Regions from separate parts of the Geobacillus sp. FSL W8-1251 genome, predicted to be linked through region 3. Evidence: riboswitches for the same ligand, from Rfam matches in the RefSeq annotation. Region 3 holds a riboswitch; each other region holds the start of a gene.
What was found. Region 3 has a riboswitch for S-adenosylmethionine ahead of metK (methionine adenosyltransferase). Riboswitches for the same ligand answer to the same signal wherever they lie in the genome.

Region 1 (6,426 bases), 1.9 Mb from region 3:
GAGTGCGGTCGACCCGCGCATCCAGATTGAGTAGGGAAGGAGGAAGACAGCTGACATGAAAGCGGAAATCAGCGGCCCAACGCCGGCCGGAGCGAACATCGAGAAAAGCCCTTCCGCCTTTTCGATCATGTGGCGGGAGGTGGTTCGGGATCGGCTCGCGCTTGGTTCGCTCATCATTTTAGGAATCCTTTTGTCGATCGTCTATGGCGTGTCGCTCTTTTTGGATCAAGAGGAAATCGTGAAAGTGGATTTTCTTTCCATCTATTCTCCGCCGTCAGCGGAACACTGGCTTGGCACAGACTACGGAGGGCGCGACGTGTTTGGCCAGCTCATCATCGGCGCCCGCAATTCGTTTACGATCGGGCTGGCCATTACGCTCATCACTGGGGCGATCGGCCTCATTGTCGGATTGGTGGCCGGCTATTTCGGCGGCTGGATTGACAATGTCATTATGCGCATCATCGATTTTATTCTCGTTCTGCCGTTTTTGATGCTCGTTATTGTTTTTGTCGCCATTGTGCCTAAATATAATGTATTGACGTTCATTTTGATCATGAGCGCGTTTTTGTGGACGGGCAAAGCCCGGCTGATCCGCGCCAAAACGCTGACCGAGCGCGAGCTGGATTATGTCAGCGCGTCAAAAACGCTCGGCACGCCAGATTGGAAAATCATTATTTTTCAAATTTTGCCCAACCTCAGCTCGATCATTATCGTCAATTTGACGTTAAATTTGGCGGGCAACATCGGCATCGAGTCCGGGCTCACGTATCTTGGCTTCGGGCTGCCGGAGAGCACGCCGAGCTTAGGGACGTTGGTCAGCTATGCGACCAACCCGGATGTTTTGCAAAACAAATGGTGGGTTTGGTTGCCTGCGTCATTGCTTATTTTAGTGATGATGCTGTGCATAAATTTCATCGGCCAAGCGCTGAAACGTGCGGCTGATGCAAGACAACGACTAGGATAAGGGGGAAGAAAATGTGAAGAGAAAATGGCTGGCGGCTCTCGCCGCGCTCTTGCTCGTGCTCGCCGGGTGCACGGGCAAATCCGACACAACGAGCGGAAAGGGCAACAATAACGAAAAACCGGCGGCTCAGAAGGAAGACATCAGCAAATTCCCGATGACGGTGAAAAACGACGGGAAAATCATCGATGGCGGCGTGTTGAAATACGGCCTTGTGTCCGATACGCCGTTTGAAGGGATGCTCAGCTCTGCATTCTACACCGGAGCGCCCGACGCAGAGATTTTGCAATTTTTTGACGAGTCGCTTTTCCGGACGAACGGTGACTATGAAATTACAAATGATGGGGCTGCCACGTATGAGTTGTCGGATGATAAAAAGACGATGACAATCCATATTAAAGACAATGTGAATTGGCATGACGGCCAGCCGGTGACCGCTGAAGACTTGGAGTATGCGTATTTGGTCATCGGCCATAAAGATTACACCGGCGTCCGCTATGGCGATGCGCTCATCCAAGGGATCGTCGGGATGGAAGAATATCACAGCGGCAAAGCGGATAAAATTTCCGGCATTAAAGTCATCGACAAAAAGACGTTGACGATCACATGGAAACAGGCCAATCCGTCGGTGTTGACTGGCATTTGGGCGTATCCGCTGCCGAAGCATTACTTGAAAGACATTCCGATCAAAGACTTGGCGAAATCGGATAAAATCCGGAAAAAACCGATCGGGTTCGGTCCGTTTAAAGTGAAGAAAATCGTTCCGGGCGAGTCGGTAGAGTTTGTTCGCAATGATGACTACTGGGCTGGCAAACCGAACTTGGAAGGCGTCATTTTGAAAGTCGTCAGCCCGCAAGTCGTCCTGCAAGCGCTGAAAAAAGGCGAAATTGACGTCGCTGGGTTCCCGACTGACCAATATTTGAACGCGAAAGGGACGAAAAACATTCAGTTTATCGGTAGAGTGGGTTTGTCGTACAGCTATATCGGCTTTAAACTCGGCCATTGGGATGCGAAAAAGCAGGAAAACGTAATGGACAATCCGAAATTCCAAAACAAAAAACTGCGCCAAGCCATGGCGTACGCCATCAACAACCAAGAGGTGGCCGACCGCCTGTATCATGGTTTGCGCTTCCCGGCGAACACGCTCATTCCGCCGTCGTTCCCGGGCTATCATGACAGTTCCATCAAAGGGTATACGTACAATCCGGAAAAAGCGAAACAATTGCTGGATGAAGCGGGATATAAAGATGTGGATGGCGATGGCCTCCGCGAAGATCCAAACGGCAAAAAATTCAAGATCAACTTCTTGGCGATGAGCGGTGGGGACATCGCTGAACCGCTGGCCAAATTTTATATGCAATGCTGGAAAGATGTGGGTCTCGATGTTCAGCTTGTAGACGGACGCTTGGCGGAGTTCAACTCCTTCTACGATATGGTCGAAAAAGACGATCCGAAAGTGGATGTCTACGCCGCCGCTTGGTCAACTGGAACGGACGTCGACCCGTACGGATTGTACGGCCGCAACGCCATGTTCAACTACTCGCGTTGGGTGAACGAGAAAAATGATGAGCTGCTGGAAAAAGGCCATTCCGAGCAGGCGTTTGACAAGGAGTATCGCCGGAAAATTTACAGTGAATGGCAACAGCTGATGAACGAAGAAGTTCCGGTCATCCCGACGTTGTATGGTTTGTCCATTTATGCCGTCAACAACCGCGTCGCCAACTTTACGGTTGACCCGAGCTCGAAACTGACGTGGAAAGATGTCGGCGTCACGTCCGAGCAACCGGAAGTCGAACAATGACGATTGTTGCCTTTGATGATGTACGATAAGATAGAAGATAAATTGCATACGTCTTATCAAGAGTGGGCGAGAGAACGGGCTTGATGACCCCACAGCAACCTGCCGCAGGCAAGGTGCTAACACCCGCAAAGCGGTTTCGCTTTGGATGATAAGAACGGCTCATGACCCCTTTCGCCTCATTCCGAGGCGAAGGGGGTTTTTGTCGATGGGAGGTGAAGGAGAAACAGTGGAGGAGGCGGTTTCGCTCCGTGCTTGCATGGCCGCTCATCTCCCTGCCGCAGCGTTCTCCGTTTGTGTCATGCGCTGTGTGCAGGCGGAGCTCATCCGGTTTGACTCTAAGGCGGCGGCTGACAAGCATCTTGGCACAAATCCGCCGGTTTATGAAAACATACGGCCTTGACCGCGGCGGAACCGAGCGGGAGTATATGCGCATTTTTCAAGACATTTTGTACAATCCCGTCTTGTATCGCATCGTTCAAGAATTGATTTTATTTTTATATCGGTTGTTCCACTTGCCAGGCACCGCCTTTTTCTTAATGACAAAAGCCGTCGATGCCCGCCGTTTGATCGACGCCGTCGCTTCCTTTGTCGGCAGCTACTCCATTGGGTTATTGATCACTAATAAAGTGTTCAAAGAAGGCAAATATACCGTGAAAGAAGCGGCGATCATCGCTACCGGCTTTTCCACTGTATCCGTGACATGTGAAGAAGTTGGGATTAAGTTAATAGTAACTGAAGAGTCTTATACAAGCGGAACATCATTTTTAGACGGAGAAGCTCCAACCAAAGAAAATTATAATAAAAACAGAAGAATTAAAAGAGGTTTATTTAAATCCAATAAAGGGATTTTAATAAATGCAGACGTGAATGGAGCTTATCAAATAATTAAAAAAGTATCTCCAAATGCTTTTAACAAAAGCTATGGAGTAGAGGCTGTGGTGTTACAGCCATCTAAGATATCCGTATCTTAGTAAAGAGTAATGTTTTTTATTATATTTCTTTAATATTTTTTACCATTTTTAACATTACTCATAACATGGGAGAACTTGCGCGATGGCTTCATCATGATGATGGGCATTTTGCCGTCCATTATGTCAGTCGGACTGATCGGGCTGTTGCTCGCTGAATATACGCCGGTGTTTGACTGGTTGGGTTACCTGTTCTACCCATTCACCCTTCTGTTGCAAATCCCTGAACCGCTGTTGGCTGCGATTTTCGGGTTCGCCGCCATTCCATCAACCCGATTGAGAAGTTTCAGCGCCATGAAAGCCTGTCCATCTTCCAGACAGGCTTTCACGTCGTTTCCCGCTGCTGCTTTAACAAATCGCGAATTTCTGTCAATAGCTCCTCCTCTTTCGTCAGCGTCGGTGCGGTTTCCTTCACCTCTTCCTGCTTTTTCACCCGTTCATACAGCGTGTTGATCAATTTCACAAACAGGAAAATCGAAAACGCGATGATCAAAAAATCGACGACTGTTTGGATAAACGCCCCATATTTCACTTCCGCTTTGCCGACTTTCCAAGACAAATCGCTGAAATTGATGCCGCCTAGAATCAGCCCGACAAGCGGCATGATGATGTCATTGACGAGCGAGGAAACGATTTTGCCAAACGCCCCGCCGATGATCACCCCAACGGCTAAATCGATGACATTGCCGCGGACGGCGAATTTTTTAAACTCGTTCCACATGGTCATCTCCTTCCGAAGAAAATGTTCGTCTGCTATTATACCCGACCGGCCGCAACATTGAAACTTTTTAGCTTAAATCGTAGCAAATCAATTGGTTTTTATATATTATAGAATACGTTCATCAACCAAAACAAAAGGGGGAACGCATCGTGGAAGTGACCGCACAACAACGAGACGTTCGCGCGAAACAAGCAGCGAACGCCCCGAAACATCCGACTGCGTGGATTATTGCGGTCTCCATCCTCATATTGATCGGTGGCACGTTGTTCTTATATAGCCGTGTTTCCTGGCAACAGGCGCTTTTGTATGTGCTGGGAGCGTTTGGTGGATTTGTATTGTACCAGGCGCATTTTGGCTTTACATCCGCCTGGCGAAAGTTTATTCTATACCGCCAAGGGAAGGCATTCGGGCACAGATGATCATGATGGCGGCAGCCAGCGCGTTGTTTTTGCCGCTGCTCGTGAAAGGCTCAGTGCTCGGGCACCCGGTGTCAGGGTATGTATTTGGCGTGGGAGTATCGGTCATCGTCGGCGCTTTTCTGTTTGGCATCGGCATGCAGCTTGGCGACGGCTGCGCGTCGGGGACGTTGTACCATATCGGCGGGGGCGATGCGAACGGCATCGTGACGCTCATCGGGTTCATCGCTGGCTCCGTCATTGCGACGACCCACTTTGACGTGTGGGCGAAGATGCCGCAATGGAAGCCGTTCTCGTTCATTGGCGAGTTCGGCCCCTTGGGAGGGTTTTTGCTTCAGTTGGTTTTGCTTGCGGTCGTCTACTATGCGGTGACGGTGATGGAAAAACGACGCCACGGCCAACGCGTTGCTGCATCGCTTGAGAACCATCATGGCTGGAAAGCGATTTACAAAGGGCCGTGGCCGCTTCTGGTCGGGGCGTTGCTCTTGGCTGTAACGAACGCGCTTGTGCTGATGATTAGCGGCAAGCCTTGGGGCATTACGTCCGCCTTCGCCCTTTGGGGAGCGAAGTTCGTGCAGCTGTTTGGCGTCGATCCGACTGCTTGGGCGTACTGGCAAGATGAAGCGAAACGGCAGGCGCTCGCGAATCCACTCTACTACGATACAACGACCGTGATGGACATCAGCTTGATGGTCGGCGCCTTATTGGCCGCAGCGCTCGCTGGCCGCTATACGAAGCCTGTGCAATGGAAGCGTCCGACGCGCATGACGATCGGTGCGCTGATCGGTGGGCTGATGATGGGATACGGAGCCCGGTTGGCGTTCGGCTGCAATATCGGCGCGTATTTCGGCGGCATTGCTTCATTCAGCGCCCACGGCTGGGCGTGGTTTGTCTTTGCTTTCCTCGGCAGCCTGATCGGCGTCAAACTGCGTCCGTATTGCGCGTACAAAAACTAAACGTTCCGTCGTTTTGGCGGGGTGCTTTCTTTATGCAGGACGGCATATGGTACAATGGGCAGTGAGGCTTCGACAAGAGCAGCTGCCTGCTTGTTTGAAATCGTTTTCCTTGTTTTGGGAGAGCGGAAGGAGGACAGCGGTGTTCATTGGGAGAGGAGGGAAAAGGCATGCGGCAAGCGGCCTCGATCGTCTGCATTGGCGGGGCGAACGTCGACCGAAAGGCGCGGTTGCTCACTCCGTTTCGGCTCGGCACGTCCCATCCCGTCACCACGACGCAAACCGCGGGTGGGGTGGCGAGAAACATCGCCGAAAACTTAGGACGGCTTGCTCAACCTGTTTTGCTCGTCAGCACCGTTGGCGATGATCGCGATGGACAGTGGCTCGTTGACGTGACGAGCCGATATGTCAATACGAGCTTCATCGTGCGAACGCCAAAAGCGAACACCGGGACGTATACAGCGGTGCTCGATGAACGCGGCGAGATGGTTCTCGCCTTGGCGGATATGGCCATTTATGATACAGTGGGGGGAGAATGGCGAAAGCAACAATGGACTCGGCTCGGTCCGATTTCTGCGGTCGTGCTTGACACGAATTTCCCGAAGG
Region 2 (6,426 bases), 1.5 Mb from region 3:
GCCGGATGGGCGCATCCAACGCTCACTGGATCGCTCCCTCACCCCTGAACAATGAAGGATTCTGCAGGGGTTGGGGCTGGATGAGAGCATTTACGTGTAACGTCATACGGAACGACCATCGATGGTAAAAAAAGGATTGCCATCGCTCGTCGTGTTGGTCAAAAAGTTATTCTGAAAAACTAAATAAAAAATCCTTTGTTTTGACCTTGTTAGGGTGCGAAATGTGAGTTGTTATCTTGCCTCTTTCCATTTTTGATACACATTCAGTAGGAGTATACTGTACCCACTCCTTCGCGTCAGTTTCATCCAGATCTGTCGTGATCGGCGGACGAGTCGACCTGCCATCGTGATCACCGTCTGAATAATCGTCTTGATGCGACGGCGTTTCACTTTGTGGTGCAACGGATGTCTCGGATCGCTTAATAGATCTTGTCCAATCAGACGAAGAAGATTGTAAACGAAGGCTCCCATGACCAACACGAGCGCATTCGTTTTCATCTTCCCAGATGGAAGCCGCTCTAAATCTAAGTCGCTCTTCAGTTCGCTATGAAACTGTTCGCATGTCGCATGGTCATGATACAACGCGAGCACATCGCTCATTCGAACATGCTCGTATCCTTTGAGCCGCACCCAATAGCTTTCCACTTCATAATCAGGAACGAGCATCAGCTGTCCATTTCGTTCCATCGTCCGTTCCGTCACTTGGGTGACTTGAACGTACGTATACGTGTTTCCATCGATCGCTGCGGTCTGTGGAAGGCATAACTCATACGTTTGTACTCCTTCGCTTTGTCCATCATCGACGCGTCTGCCCTTTTGCGAAGCGATCTGGAACCAAAGCGCTTTCGATTCTCGGCGTAAGTTTCGCTTGATGACAAAGTCCACGTCTTCCTTTAGGCATACGTGCACATTCGCTTCTGCATCGTTTCCTGCATCCATGCGAACAAGCAGACGAGATGAAGTCAGTTGACGAGCTCGACGGATAGCGGTGACTAAAAACGAGGGCATGTTGTCTTGCACATGTTGTTTCCCTGGACGCAACTCGGCATGAACGAGATACCCTTCCTTCCCTGCATACGCAAACAACGGTGTAAAACCGTCAAATCCTTTATACGTTCGACTGACTCCTTCTTTTTTCGTATCGGAGTTGTCAAATGGGGAACCATCTATATCAAGGGGAAGCCATGTCGTCTTTCCTTTGGTCCAACAAGGGGACAAAGTGGCATGTCGTTGAATCAACAGACGTATGGACTCCTCCCAAAGAATCGTTTCGGTCATCGGAAGACAAGCGAGCTGATCGAGTCGTTGTCGCAAGGTTGGAGAGGAAGGCACGTGCTGAATCCCCATCGATGCCGAAAAGATATCGTCCTGACGATACGCTTCGATATGATCGAAATCCGTTTTTCCTGTGGCAAGCAAGCCAATCATCGAGCGAATGACATCGCTATGGGAAATGTGCACTTCTCGACGAACCGTTGGAAGCCGAAGTGCGTTTACCCGTTTATCCAGTTTCGTTTGGTGCAGTAAGTAGCCAACGAGAGCAAGCCCAGCACTTGGGGTAATCGCTTCATCTGTCAATACAAACCGAATCGGGAAATCTTTCATCATATCACCTACTTGATGAAGAATCGTCAACGTCGTTTTCCCTTATCGTATCAACGGTTTGCGACCATTGTAAAGATGTTTTGTCACGGATTCAGGATGTATATTAACCAACCGGCAGGCCGGCCCGTTGCAAAAGCAGCCGCTTCACCTGCCAGCTGAACAAAAACTCCCACGCTTCCAAATGTTTTTTCGCTTCAAACGCCGTTCGTCCCCAGACGGTAATGCCGTGGTTGTGGATCAACACAGCGCCGGCGTCGCCATGAACATGGTTCGCAAACTCCCGAGCCAGCGTCGGGATGTCGGCGTCATTGTTAATGATCGGGATGCGCACTGCGGCGTTTTCTTCCCAAATGCCAAACGCCTTGATGATTTCTTGGCCGGAAAAGACTGCTTCCCCGTTTGACGCATACAGTTCAGAAATCAAATTGTTGTCCACGGTATGAACGTGCAAGACGCAACCGGCGTTTGTGCGGTTGTAAATTTCCACATGCAGCAGCGTCTCCGCTGATGGCTTTAAATGTGTTTTCTCCGCTGGTCGGCCAGCAGCGTCAACGAGCAAGAAGTCCTCATCCGTTTGCTTCCGCTTATCCTTGCCGCTCACTGTCACCAAAAACGTCAACGGGTCGTCCGTCACTTTGATCGACAAATTGCCGCTTGTTGCGAAAAACCAATCGCAGGCGGCGAGCTCGGCTTTCACTTCCGCAAGCTCGTTCCACTTTTTCACGACGATGCTCATACGATCACCTCCATTCGCTGCAACGCATCCATCACGTCAAAAAACGTCGCAAATGGCGCGTGCGGCAGGTCAAGCTCTTGACATTTTTAAAGCAGAAAATCGCGCGCCAGCACATAGTCGGCTTGCCTGGCCACCGCCAAGTCGGTGATCGAATCGCCGATGACGACGTGATACCCGTCCGGGCGGGCAAGCCTGCGCAATAGCGACGGCTTGCAGCAGCCGCAGCCGTTTTGGCACCGGCTGTCACATGCATGCGGCCATGTGATGCGGATCGTCTCACCGCTGAAATCGGAACCGTTGCAAAAAATCCGCTCCGGTTCAATGAGCCCTTCAAGCAGCGGATAGACGAAAAAGTCGATGCCGCCGCTCACGATATAGAGCGGGATGCTTTGCTCTTTTGTCCATGCGACAAACTCGCGGAACCCTTCGCGCAAGCGGGCGGTGCTAAGCAAAAAGTCAACAATCTCCCCTTTCAGCGCTGACGGAAGAAGCGAAAACATTTTTCCGACGCCTTCCTGAACGGAGATGCGCTGGGCGAGAATGTCGTCCTTTAGTGCCTCCCACTCCGGCGGGGCGAACTGTTTCATAATCGCGATGATGTTGTCGTTTTCCGTGATCGTGCCGTCAAAATCGCAAAAAAGAACGAGTTGTTTCGTCATGCTTCCACCTCAATAGCGCCCCAGCGGTCGATCGCCTTTTGCAGCGCCTCGTTGTCTTTCGCCGCTTCACGAAGCGGACGGCCGACCAGCGCTGCGTCGATGGCGGCGCGAAACGCCTTTCCGCCGCCGATCGCCCCGTCCGGGTGGCCGTGGATGCCGCCGCCGGCGTTGACGACGCTGTCAAGGCCAAAATCGCGGACAAGGAGCGGCACCAAGCCCGGATGGATGCCGGCCGATGGCACTGGAAACGCCCGGGCAAACGGCTCTTGTTCATCGGTCAGCGCCCGGGCGATGCCAAGCGCCTGCTCGCGCTCCAAGGCGACGCTGCCGTACGGCGATGGGAACAGAACAAAGTCGGCGCCGGCAAGCCGCAAAAGCTTTCCAAGCAAGAGCGACGGGGCGACGCCGTAAAACTCCGACGGCGTGATCGCGCCGCTGAACGCCGGGTGGGCCATGATCGGAACGGAAATCTCTTCATCTTCCCGCAACCCTTGTAGGACGTCCAATCCATAGGCGAACACGTTGAACAACAGCACATCGGCGCCAAGCACAGCCGCCCGTTTCGCTTTTTCTTTCAGTTCAAACGTTTTGCCGGTCAAGTTGACGGCATACAGCGTCCGCTTGCCTGTTTGTTCGTACACCTCTTCGAGCGCCGCTTTGCCTTCTGTAATGCGCTTCGCAAATGGCAGACGATCGCTGTCAAACAAAATTTCGTCATCTTTGACCAAGTCAACGCCGCCAAGCGCTTGCTTTTTCAACTCTGATGTCAAATACGCCAAATCGCGGCCAACGATGCCTTTGAAAATGCTCATCAACAGCGGGCGGTCGTACACTCCGACCTTTTCGCGAATGCCGGCGATGCCAAAGCGCGGCCCCGGAAACTGCCGCTTCCATTCTTCCGGAAATTCCAAATCAAGCAACCGCACTTCCCCGTCAAGCGACAGCTTGCCGAACGTCGTCACCAACAATGCTGGCAAATCGGCGCTGAAGTTGACGGTCGGGTAAGCGATTTTGACGATTGCCCGCTTCAACCGCTTGCCGAAATAGGCGTTTACCCGCTCGCTCTCGCCAAGCTCTTCGATCGCAACGACTTCCCCTTTATGCTTGCGAAGCTGGTCTTGCTCTAGCTGCGGCAAGTCGGTCCATGTGCCGACTGTCAAGCCGAGCGCGATTCCTTCCGCTTTTTGGCGAATATCGTGTTCATCATGAAGAAAATACGTCGCAATGACTGCACTCATCGTCCATCCCTCTTTCAATATATGGCGAAATAAAAAAGCCCCTTCCTAAGAAGAGGCGTCATTCATTCATGGCGCTCTTCTTATCTCCCAGCGTTTCCGCTGCAAGAATTAGCACCGTGCTTAGCGTGCGCCAAGCCGGTTGCCGGGCTTCATTGGGCTCGTCCCTCCGCCTGCTCTTGATAAGAAAGCCTGCTCGTTTATGCACTTGTCAAACGATTGGCAAATTTACTTTGAATTATGACAGCCTTTGCCGCCGTTGTCAATCATTTTTTTAAAACAGCCTGGTCAACGTTGTCCCGTCAACGGTTCATTGCCGCTCTTTTTTTCAAAACAATCCGAGCCGGCCGATCCGCTCCGCCGCTTCGCGAAGCCGCGCTTCATCGGTCAACAATCCAACGCGCACATACCCTTCGCCGTGTTTTCCAAAACCGATGCCTGGGGCAACGGCGACATGCGCCCGCTCAAGCAACAGATCGGCAAATTCGGCGGATGATGCGCCTTTTGGCAACGGAAGCCAGGCGAAAAATGATCCAGACGGCGCCGGCGCTTCCCAGCCGATCGCGCGCAAAGCATGAATAAACGTATTGCGGCGCGCCTCGTACAAGGCAACGAGCTCCGCGACGCAGTCTTGCGGGCCGAGGAGCGCAGCTGCCGCCGCTTCTTGGACGGCGCCGAACAAGCTGACGTACAAATGATCTTGCAACAACTCAATGGCACGGATGATCCGCTCATTGCCGACAGCGAACGCCACGCGCCAGCCGGCCATATTGTACGTTTTCGAGAACGTGTAGATTTCAACGCCAATGTCTTTCGCCCCGTCCACTTCTAGAAAGCTGACCGGCTTTTGGCCGTCAAAGCCGATCGCGCCATAGGCAAAATCATGCACAACGGCTATGCCGTACTTTTCCGCAAATGCCACCGTTTCAGCAAAAAACTCCTTCGTCGCCGTCGCGCCGGTCGGGTTGTTCGGATAGTTTAAAAACATCAGTTTCGCCCGGTCGGCCGCCGCCCTGGGAATGGCCGAATAATCCGGCAGAAACTCATTCTCCGCGACAAGCGGCATCATTTCCATCCGCGCGCGGGCGAGCGCGATTCCCGACCAATAGTCCGGATAACCCGGGTCCGGGACGAGCACGACATCGCCCGGGTTGACGAGGCAAAGCGGCAGCTCGACAAGCCCGGCTTTGCCGCCGAACAAGATGGCGACCTCGCGGGCCGGGTCGATCGTCACCCCGTACTCGCGCGCGTAAAACGCCGCTACGGCTTTTTTCAAAAACGAGTAGCCTTGAAACGGCGAATATTTATGGTATTTCGGATTGGCCGCCGCCCGCTGCATCGCCTCGACGATATGCTTTGGCGTCGGCTGATCCGGATTGCCCTGCCCTAAGTTGATCACATCATAACCCGCCTTGATCTTCGCACCGACTTTCGCCACGAGCGAGGCGAAAAACTGCTTCGGCAGCTGTTCAAGCAGTTCGGAAAAGGGAAATTCGATCGTCATCGTCCACACCTTCTCAAACATTCTTGAAATTCTAGTGCAACATCATATATCGTTAAAAGCAAAATGTAAAGAAAATTTTTTCCGAGGTGAACGCTCATGACGATCCGCATCGCCTGCCTGCAGCTTGACATTGCATTTGGCGATCCAGCAAAAAACGAACAGCAAGCCGAACAGGCCGTGGAATCCGCTGCCAAAGACGGCGCTGACATCATCGTGCTGCCAGAGTTATGGACGACCGGCTACGATTTGACGCGCCTGGATGAAATTGCCGACGAAGGCGCCGAACGGGCGAAGGCGCTCGCTTCCCGATTGGCGCAAACGTACGGCGTCCATTTCGTCGCCGGTTCGGTCGCCAAAAAAACAGCCGCCGGCGTGACAAACACGATGATCGTGGCCAACCGCCATGGCCAAATCGTCGGCGAATACAGCAAGCTTCACCTGTTCCAATTGATGGATGAACATTTGTATTTGCAGCCGGGAAACGAGCCAGGCTTGTTCTCGCTTGACGGGCTGCCGTGCGCTGGGGTCATTTGCTATGACATCCGATTTCCGGAGTGGATTCGCGCCCATGCGTTGGCCGGAGCGGAAGTGCTGTTTGTCGTCGCCGAATGGCCGCTTCCCCGCCTTCACCATTGGCGGACGCTCTTGATGGCGCGGGCGATTGAAAACCAATGCTATGTCGTCGCT
Region 3 (6,426 bases):
CGCCGCTCTATCATCTGGAACGGCTCAAGGCCCCGGTGCTCATCATCCACGGCGAGCGCGATGAGAACGTCTCGATTGAGCACGCCTGGCGGCTGGAACGGCGGCTGAAGCAGCTCGGCAAACCGGTCACGGCTTGGTACTTCCCTGAGTTCACCCACTATTTTCCGCCGCAAGCCAATCGCGAGACGGTGCAAAGGCTCACGGAATGGATGAAACAACAGCCGACGATGTGATACGATACAACTAGAGGGGCGGCTGCGTGCGCCGCTCGGGTGGCGGCGCGGCCGCCAACGAATCGATGGGGTGCCAAGGAGGTTGGAATCATATGGGCATGCCGATGGAGCTGCAGACGGTCATTGTGACAAAAGGAAAGGAACAGCGCGTTCAAGGAAATGTGTTTGTGTTGAAAAAAGAAGGCTACCGCTTGTATCCGCTTGACGTGCCGCTTGAAGTGCGCCGGACGGTGCAAAGCGAAGCGAGCGGCGTCGCGGTCGTGAGAAAGCTCGAATGGGAAGACAGTCGGACGACGGTGACGTATGAGCTCGTCAGCCTGTATTCGACGAATTGAACGAGGCTGCACACCATGAAGCGGCTGAATGAGAGCTGAACGGGTTCATCGGACAGGAGCGCAAACGGAAGAACGGTTTGCGCTCTTGGCTCAAGTTTTTTCCGTCTATAGTTAACTTGTGGCGTCAGGCCGGTTCAGACAAGCATAAAAATAGCCTTTGCTTGAGGATTTCCTGTGCGACGTTTGATCATACCATAAAAAAAGTAGGGGGGAGGAGAAGGAGTTTGGCCGCGGAGAGCGAATATCATACGATGAATTCGATGCCGCAAGGAGGGGAAACGTGGCCAAACCGCGAATCGATCACGACCGGTTGTTCAAAGAGCTGCTGTCGACGTTTTTCGAAGAGTTTTTGCTTCTTTTCTTTCCCAACGTGTACGAGCACATCGACGTTCGCCACCTTTCTTTCCTCACAGAAGAACTGTTTACCGACGTGACGGCCGGAGAGAAGCATCGCGTCGACTTGTTGGTCGAAACGAAGATGAAGGGGGAGGAAGGGCTCATCATCGTCCATGTCGAACACCAAAGCTACGCACAGCGGACCTTCCCCGAGCGAATGTTCCTCTACTTCAGCCGCTTGTTTCAAAAATACCGCCGCCGCATTCTTCCGATCGCCATCTTCAGCTATGATGAACACCACGATGAACCTTCCTCATTGGTCGTCCAGTTTCCGTTTTTGACCGTTCTCGACTTCCGCTTTCTGACGGTGGAGCTGCGCAAACTGCCGTGGCGCGCGTACATCCGCCATGACAATCCCGTCGCCGCTGCCTTGTTAAGCAAAATGGGGTATAATGAAGAAGAAAAGGTCGAAGTGAAAAAAGAATTTTTGCGCATGCTCGTCCGCCTTGAGCTCGATGAGGCGAAACAGCGGCTGTTGTTCGGTTTTTTTGAAACGTATTTGCGGTTGTCCGAAGAGGAGGAAGCCAAACTGCGAAACGAGGTGAGCCAAATGGAAACGAAGGAAGCGAAGCAAGTGATGGAGCTCATCGTCTCGTACGAACAGCGGGGAATGGAAAAGGGAATTCAACAAGGAGTCAAACAAGGGATGAAGCAAGGGCGCCAAAAAGGGATTGAGGAAGGGAAAATCGACATCGCGAAGAAAATGTTGGCGAAAGGGTACGATGTCGACACGATCCACGAGCTGACCGGGCTGCCGGCGGAAAAGATTGAACAGCTGAAGAAGTAAACCCGCCTTCGCATTGTCGTCGACCTCCAATCGTACAAAAATCCCGGGGGATCGACGACAATCATTTTATGCGTTCGAAAAAACAGCCGGACAGGGAACGGCTCCCTGTCCGGCTGGGTTCTTGTTACACGAGCGGTCCGCCGAGTTTTTCGATGGACGGATCGATGTGGGCGAATTTTTGGAAGTTGGCGCGGAATTTTTGCGCTAGCTCTTTTGCTTTTTGTTCGTATGCTTGTTTGTCGGCCCATGTGTTTTGCGGCTGCAGGACGTCATCCGGCACGCCCGGGACGCGGGTCGGGATGGCGAGGCCGAAAATCGGATCTTTGACCGTTTCGACGTTGTCGAGCTCCCCTTTGACGGCGGCTTGCACCATCGCCCGGGTGTAGGCGAGCTTCATGCGGCTTCCGACGCCGTACGGCCCCCCTGTCCAGCCGGTGTTGACCAAAAAGACGCGGACGTTGTGTTCGGCGATTTTTTGCCCGAGCATTTCCGCGTACTCAACGGCCGGGCGCGGCAAAAACGGTGCGCCGAAGCACGTTGAGAACGTTGCTTCCGGTTCGGTGACGCCGCGTTCGGTGCCGGCGAGCTTGCTTGTGTAGCCGCTTAAGAAATGGTACATCGCCTGTTCGCGCGTCAGCTTGCTGATCGGCGGCAGGACGCCGAACGCATCGGCTGTCAAAAACACGATCGTGGACGGATGGCCGGCGACGCTCGGGTCGATGATGTTTTGGATCGCCTGAAGCGGGTAGGCGGCGCGTGTGTTTTCCGTCAGCGTGCCGTCGTCGTAATTCGGCACCCGCGTCGCGTCATCGAGAACGACGTTTTCGAGCACCGCGCCGAAGCCGATGGCGTCAAAAATTTGCGGCTCTTTCTCGCGCGATAGCTTGATGCATTTCGCATAGCAGCCGCCTTCGATGTTGAAAATGCCGCGGCTTGACCAACCGTGTTCGTCATCGCCGATCAAGCGGCGGTTCGGGTCGGTCGAGAGCGTCGTTTTTCCCGTTCCCGACAAGCCGAAAAAGAGGGCGACGTCGCCTTCCTGCCCGACGTTGGCCGAGCAGTGCATCGGCAGGATGCCTTGTTCCGGCAGCACATAGTTCATGACCGAGAAAATCGATTTTTTCATTTCGCCGGCATACTCGGTGCCGCCGATCAACACGGTGCGCCGTTCAAACGAGATGATGATGAACGCTTCCGAGCGCGTCCCGTCCACCTTCGGGTCGGCTTTAAAGTTCGGCGCGCAAATGACGGTGAATTGCGGCTCGTGCGCGGCGAGCTCCTCGGCGCTCGGGCGGATGAACAGCTGATGGACGAACAAGTTGTGCCAGGCGAATTCGTTGACGACTTGAATCGGCAGCCGGTATTTCGGATCGGCGCCGGCAAAGCCTTTAAAGACGAACAGTTCATCTTGTTTCATTAAATAATCGAGCACTTTGTCGTACAGTTTCTCAAACGTTTCCGGAGACATCGGCTGGTTGACCGTTCCCCAGTCGATCGTTTGCTTCGTGGACGGTTCTTCGACGATGTATTTGTCTTTCGGCGACCGCCCCGTGTACTTGCCGGTTGTCACCGCGACGGCTCCGGTGTGGGTCAGCCGTCCTTCGTTCCGTTGCAGGACTTTCTCGACGAGCTCGGCGACGGACAATTGGTGATGTACGTACGGTTTTTGTAGCAATAAATCAAGCTTATTCGTCATGTTTGTGATCCCCATGTTCAAAACCTGCCTTCTTTTTGTAATCACTCTTGAAAATAGTATAACACATTTTTATTAATAGCCCATACTAATTGCGTGGGTTTTTCAAACTTTATTTTTGCCCAATGTGTCGATTTCCTTGAGGAAATAATTTTCTCGGCTGGAAATGATAAAAAATGAATTTTGATAGTTGACTTTGCCGATTCCGTTGCGATAAGATAAGTCATTGAACGGATACTCTTATCCCGAGCCGGTGGAGGGACAGGCCCGATGAAGCCCAGCAACCGTCACAACTGGACATGTGTGAAATGGTGCTAACCTGTGGCAAGGCGCAGTCCTTGAACGATAAGAGTGAAAGGAAGCAATACGATTGCCATGACCTTTCCTCAGCCGTTACAGGAAAGGTTTTTTATATTGCGAAGGGAAAAAGGGAAATGAGTTCCGTGTCGCCACATTATGCCAAGAGGAGGAAACAAACCGAATGTCAGCCAAACGCCGCTTGTTTACTTCAGAGTCTGTGACGGAAGGACATCCGGATAAAATTTGCGACCAAATTTCTGACGCCATTTTGGATGCCATTTTGGAAAAAGATCCGACCGCCCGCGTCGCCTGCGAAACGAGCGTCACGACCGGGCTGGTGCTCGTGAGCGGGGAAATCACGACATCAACATACGTGGACATTCCGCGCATCGTCCGCGATACGATCCGGGAGATCGGCTACACGCGCGCCAAATACGGATTTGACGCTGATACGTGCGCGGTGCTGACGTCGATTGACGAACAATCGCCGGACATTGCGATGGGGGTGGACCGGGCGCTCGAGGCGCGCGAAGGTCAGATGACTGATGAGGAAATTGAAGCGATCGGCGCCGGCGACCAAGGATTGATGTTTGGGTTCGCCTGCAATGAGACGGAAGAATTGATGCCACTGCCGATTTCGCTTGCGCACCGCTTGGCGCGCCGATTGGCGGAAGTGCGCAAAACGGACGTCTTGCCGTACTTGCGGCCGGACGGGAAAACGCAAGTGACGATCGAATACGATGAAAACGGCAAACCGGTGCGCGTCGATACGATCGTCGTTTCCGCGCAGCACCATCCGGAAATTACGCAAGAGCAAATCGAGCGCGACATTAAAGAGCAGGTCATCAAGCCGGTCGTGCCCGCGGAGCTGCTTGATGAGAACACGAACTATTTCATCAACCCGACAGGACGGTTTGTCATCGGCGGTCCGCAAGGGGATGCTGGGTTGACGGGGCGCAAAATCATCGTCGATACGTACGGCGGCTACGCCCGCCACGGCGGTGGCGCGTTCTCGGGCAAAGATCCGACGAAAGTCGACCGCTCGGCAGCGTATGCGGCCCGCTATGTCGCGAAAAACATCGTCGCGGCAGGACTGGCCGACAAATGCGAAGTGCAGCTCGCCTACGCGATCGGCGTCGCCCGTCCGGTATCGATTTCCATTGATACATTCGGCACCGGCAAAGTGTCGGAAGATATTTTGATTGAGGTCGTGCGCAGCAACTTCGATCTCCGCCCGGCGGGCATCATCAAAATGCTTGACCTGCGCCGCCCGATTTACAAACAGACGGCTGCTTACGGCCATTTTGGGCGTACGGACATCGACTTGCCGTGGGAGCGCACTGATAAAGCGACGACGCTGAGAGAACAAGCGCTGGCGCTGGCGGACAAGTGATGAAAGAAAAAGAGCTGCCTGATCACGGTAGCTCTTTTTTGTCGGCGCACGATGTCCGCTGTTGCTGCAGCGCTTTGTAATACTGCCCTTTCTCGACATATTCGCGGCGGATGCGCTCCATTTCGCGGATATCGTCTTCCGTCAGTTCGCGGACGACTTTCGCCGGCCGGCCGAGGGCGAGCGTGTTGGGTGGAATTTTTTTGCCCGGCGGCACTAAACTGCCGGCGCCGATAAACGCGCCTTCCCCGATTTCCGCGCGGTCCAAAATGATTGAGCCCATGCCGATGAGCGCGTTTTTGCGAACGATGGCGCTGTGCAAAATGACTTGATGGCCGACCGTCACCCCGTCCTCAATGATAAGCGGATTGTTTGGACTTTGATGCAAAATTGAGTTATCTTGAATATTGACCCGGTTGCCAATCACCGTTGGTGCCACATCGCCGCGAATGACGGTATTGAACCAAATGCTTGTCTCTTCGCCGATCACGACATCGCCGGTGATCGTCACATAGTCGGCGATAAAGGCGGAGGCGGCAATTTGCGGCGTTTTGCCTTTGTATGGGTAAATCATGGGCGTTCGTTCCTTTCTGTTGCAAAATCGATCGTTCACCATGTATTGTACAACGCTGCGTCCAAATCGCCAACGAAAGCGAGCGCGCCTAATCGGGATTGGTGAAAAATGTTTCGTTTCGCCCGATGAGTGGTTGGGATCGGGGAAGAAGATCCGATTTCAAAAAGCTTCTCAACGTGAGAAGAACCGTTGTTGAGCGGCTTTTTCATTCCGTCGCCAACCCTTTTATGATTTGCCCCGGCCGCATTGATGGCAATACTGGAAGACGAGATCGCAAGCTGTTCAGACGCGAAACAATTTTGGTTGCCGATAAGATGGAAATGCTAGGAGACGAGACCATGGTGTTTGCACCTGAGGTGAACCGATTGAACATTCCGAAAAACCCCATCGCCTTGATGAAAATGGTGTATCGTGACGTGCTTCCGCTTGTCCACCGCGAGCTTGCCTATTGGCGGCGCCAGGCCGAGCGCATTCCCGACCCGGAGCTTCGGAGCCAGGCCTTGGCGAGCATCGCGTCGAAAACGTTCCATTGCGAAGGCGGCTCCATTTTGGCGCTTTTGGCCGGAGAAAACATGGAGGATTGCATCCGCTTTATCGTGGCTTACCAGACGATTAGCGATTATTTGGATAATTTGTGCGACCGCAGCACCTCGCTCGATCCGCTCGACTTTCGCGCCTTGCACGATTCGATGCCGGACGCGTTGACAATCGGCGCCGA

Region 1: it holds a riboswitch for S-adenosylmethionine, as region 3 does, so the genes downstream of both, NSS88_RS02085 (AraC family transcriptional regulator) here and metK (methionine adenosyltransferase) in region 3, are expected to answer to the same signal.
Region 2: it holds a riboswitch for S-adenosylmethionine, as region 3 does, so the genes downstream of both, mtnW (2,3-diketo-5-methylthiopentyl-1-phosphate enolase) here and metK (methionine adenosyltransferase) in region 3, are expected to answer to the same signal.

The regions. Positions count from the first base shown of each region.
Region 1 is NZ_JBBOUF010000001.1:405,146-411,571, reverse strand. It holds gene opp4B (oligopeptide ABC transporter permease) at 1-34, shown strand, start outside; gene NSS88_RS02095 (ABC transporter permease) at 56-964, shown strand; gene opp4A (oligopeptide ABC transporter substrate-binding protein) at 978-2,762, shown strand; SAM riboswitch class I at 2,813-2,917, shown strand; partial or broken gene NSS88_RS02085 (AraC family transcriptional regulator) at 3,098-3,274, shown strand; partial or broken gene NSS88_RS02075 (YjiH family protein) at 3,800-3,973, shown strand; gene mscL (large conductance mechanosensitive channel protein MscL) at 4,056-4,451, opposite strand; partial or broken gene NSS88_RS02065 (YeeE/YedE family protein) at 4,601-5,823, shown strand; gene NSS88_RS02060 (carbohydrate kinase family protein) at 5,991-6,426, shown strand, end outside.
Region 2 is NZ_JBBOUF010000001.1:789,146-795,571, forward strand. It holds gene NSS88_RS04010 (IS1634 family transposase) at 1-55, shown strand, start outside; gene NSS88_RS04015 (IS1380-like element ISGsp2 family transposase) at 232-1,605, opposite strand; gene NSS88_RS04020 (methylthioribulose 1-phosphate dehydratase) at 1,709-2,341, opposite strand; partial or broken gene mtnX (2-hydroxy-3-keto-5-methylthiopentenyl-1-phosphate phosphatase) at 2,338-3,000, opposite strand; gene mtnW (2,3-diketo-5-methylthiopentyl-1-phosphate enolase) at 2,997-4,238, opposite strand; SAM riboswitch class I at 4,316-4,424, opposite strand; gene NSS88_RS04035 (pyridoxal phosphate-dependent aminotransferase) at 4,564-5,739, opposite strand; gene NSS88_RS04040 (carbon-nitrogen family hydrolase) at 5,836-6,426, shown strand, end outside.
Region 3 is NZ_JBBOUF010000001.1:2,260,265-2,266,690, forward strand. It holds gene NSS88_RS11940 (alpha/beta hydrolase family protein) at 1-233, shown strand, start outside; gene NSS88_RS11945 (DUF2584 domain-containing protein) at 326-568, shown strand; gene NSS88_RS11950 (Rpn family recombination-promoting nuclease/putative transposase) at 849-1,751, shown strand; gene pckA (phosphoenolpyruvate carboxykinase (ATP)) at 1,876-3,462, opposite strand; SAM riboswitch class I at 3,682-3,796, shown strand; gene metK (methionine adenosyltransferase) at 3,926-5,137, shown strand; gene NSS88_RS11965 (gamma carbonic anhydrase) at 5,160-5,708, opposite strand; gene NSS88_RS11970 (tetraprenyl-beta-curcumene synthase family protein) at 6,047-6,426, shown strand, end outside.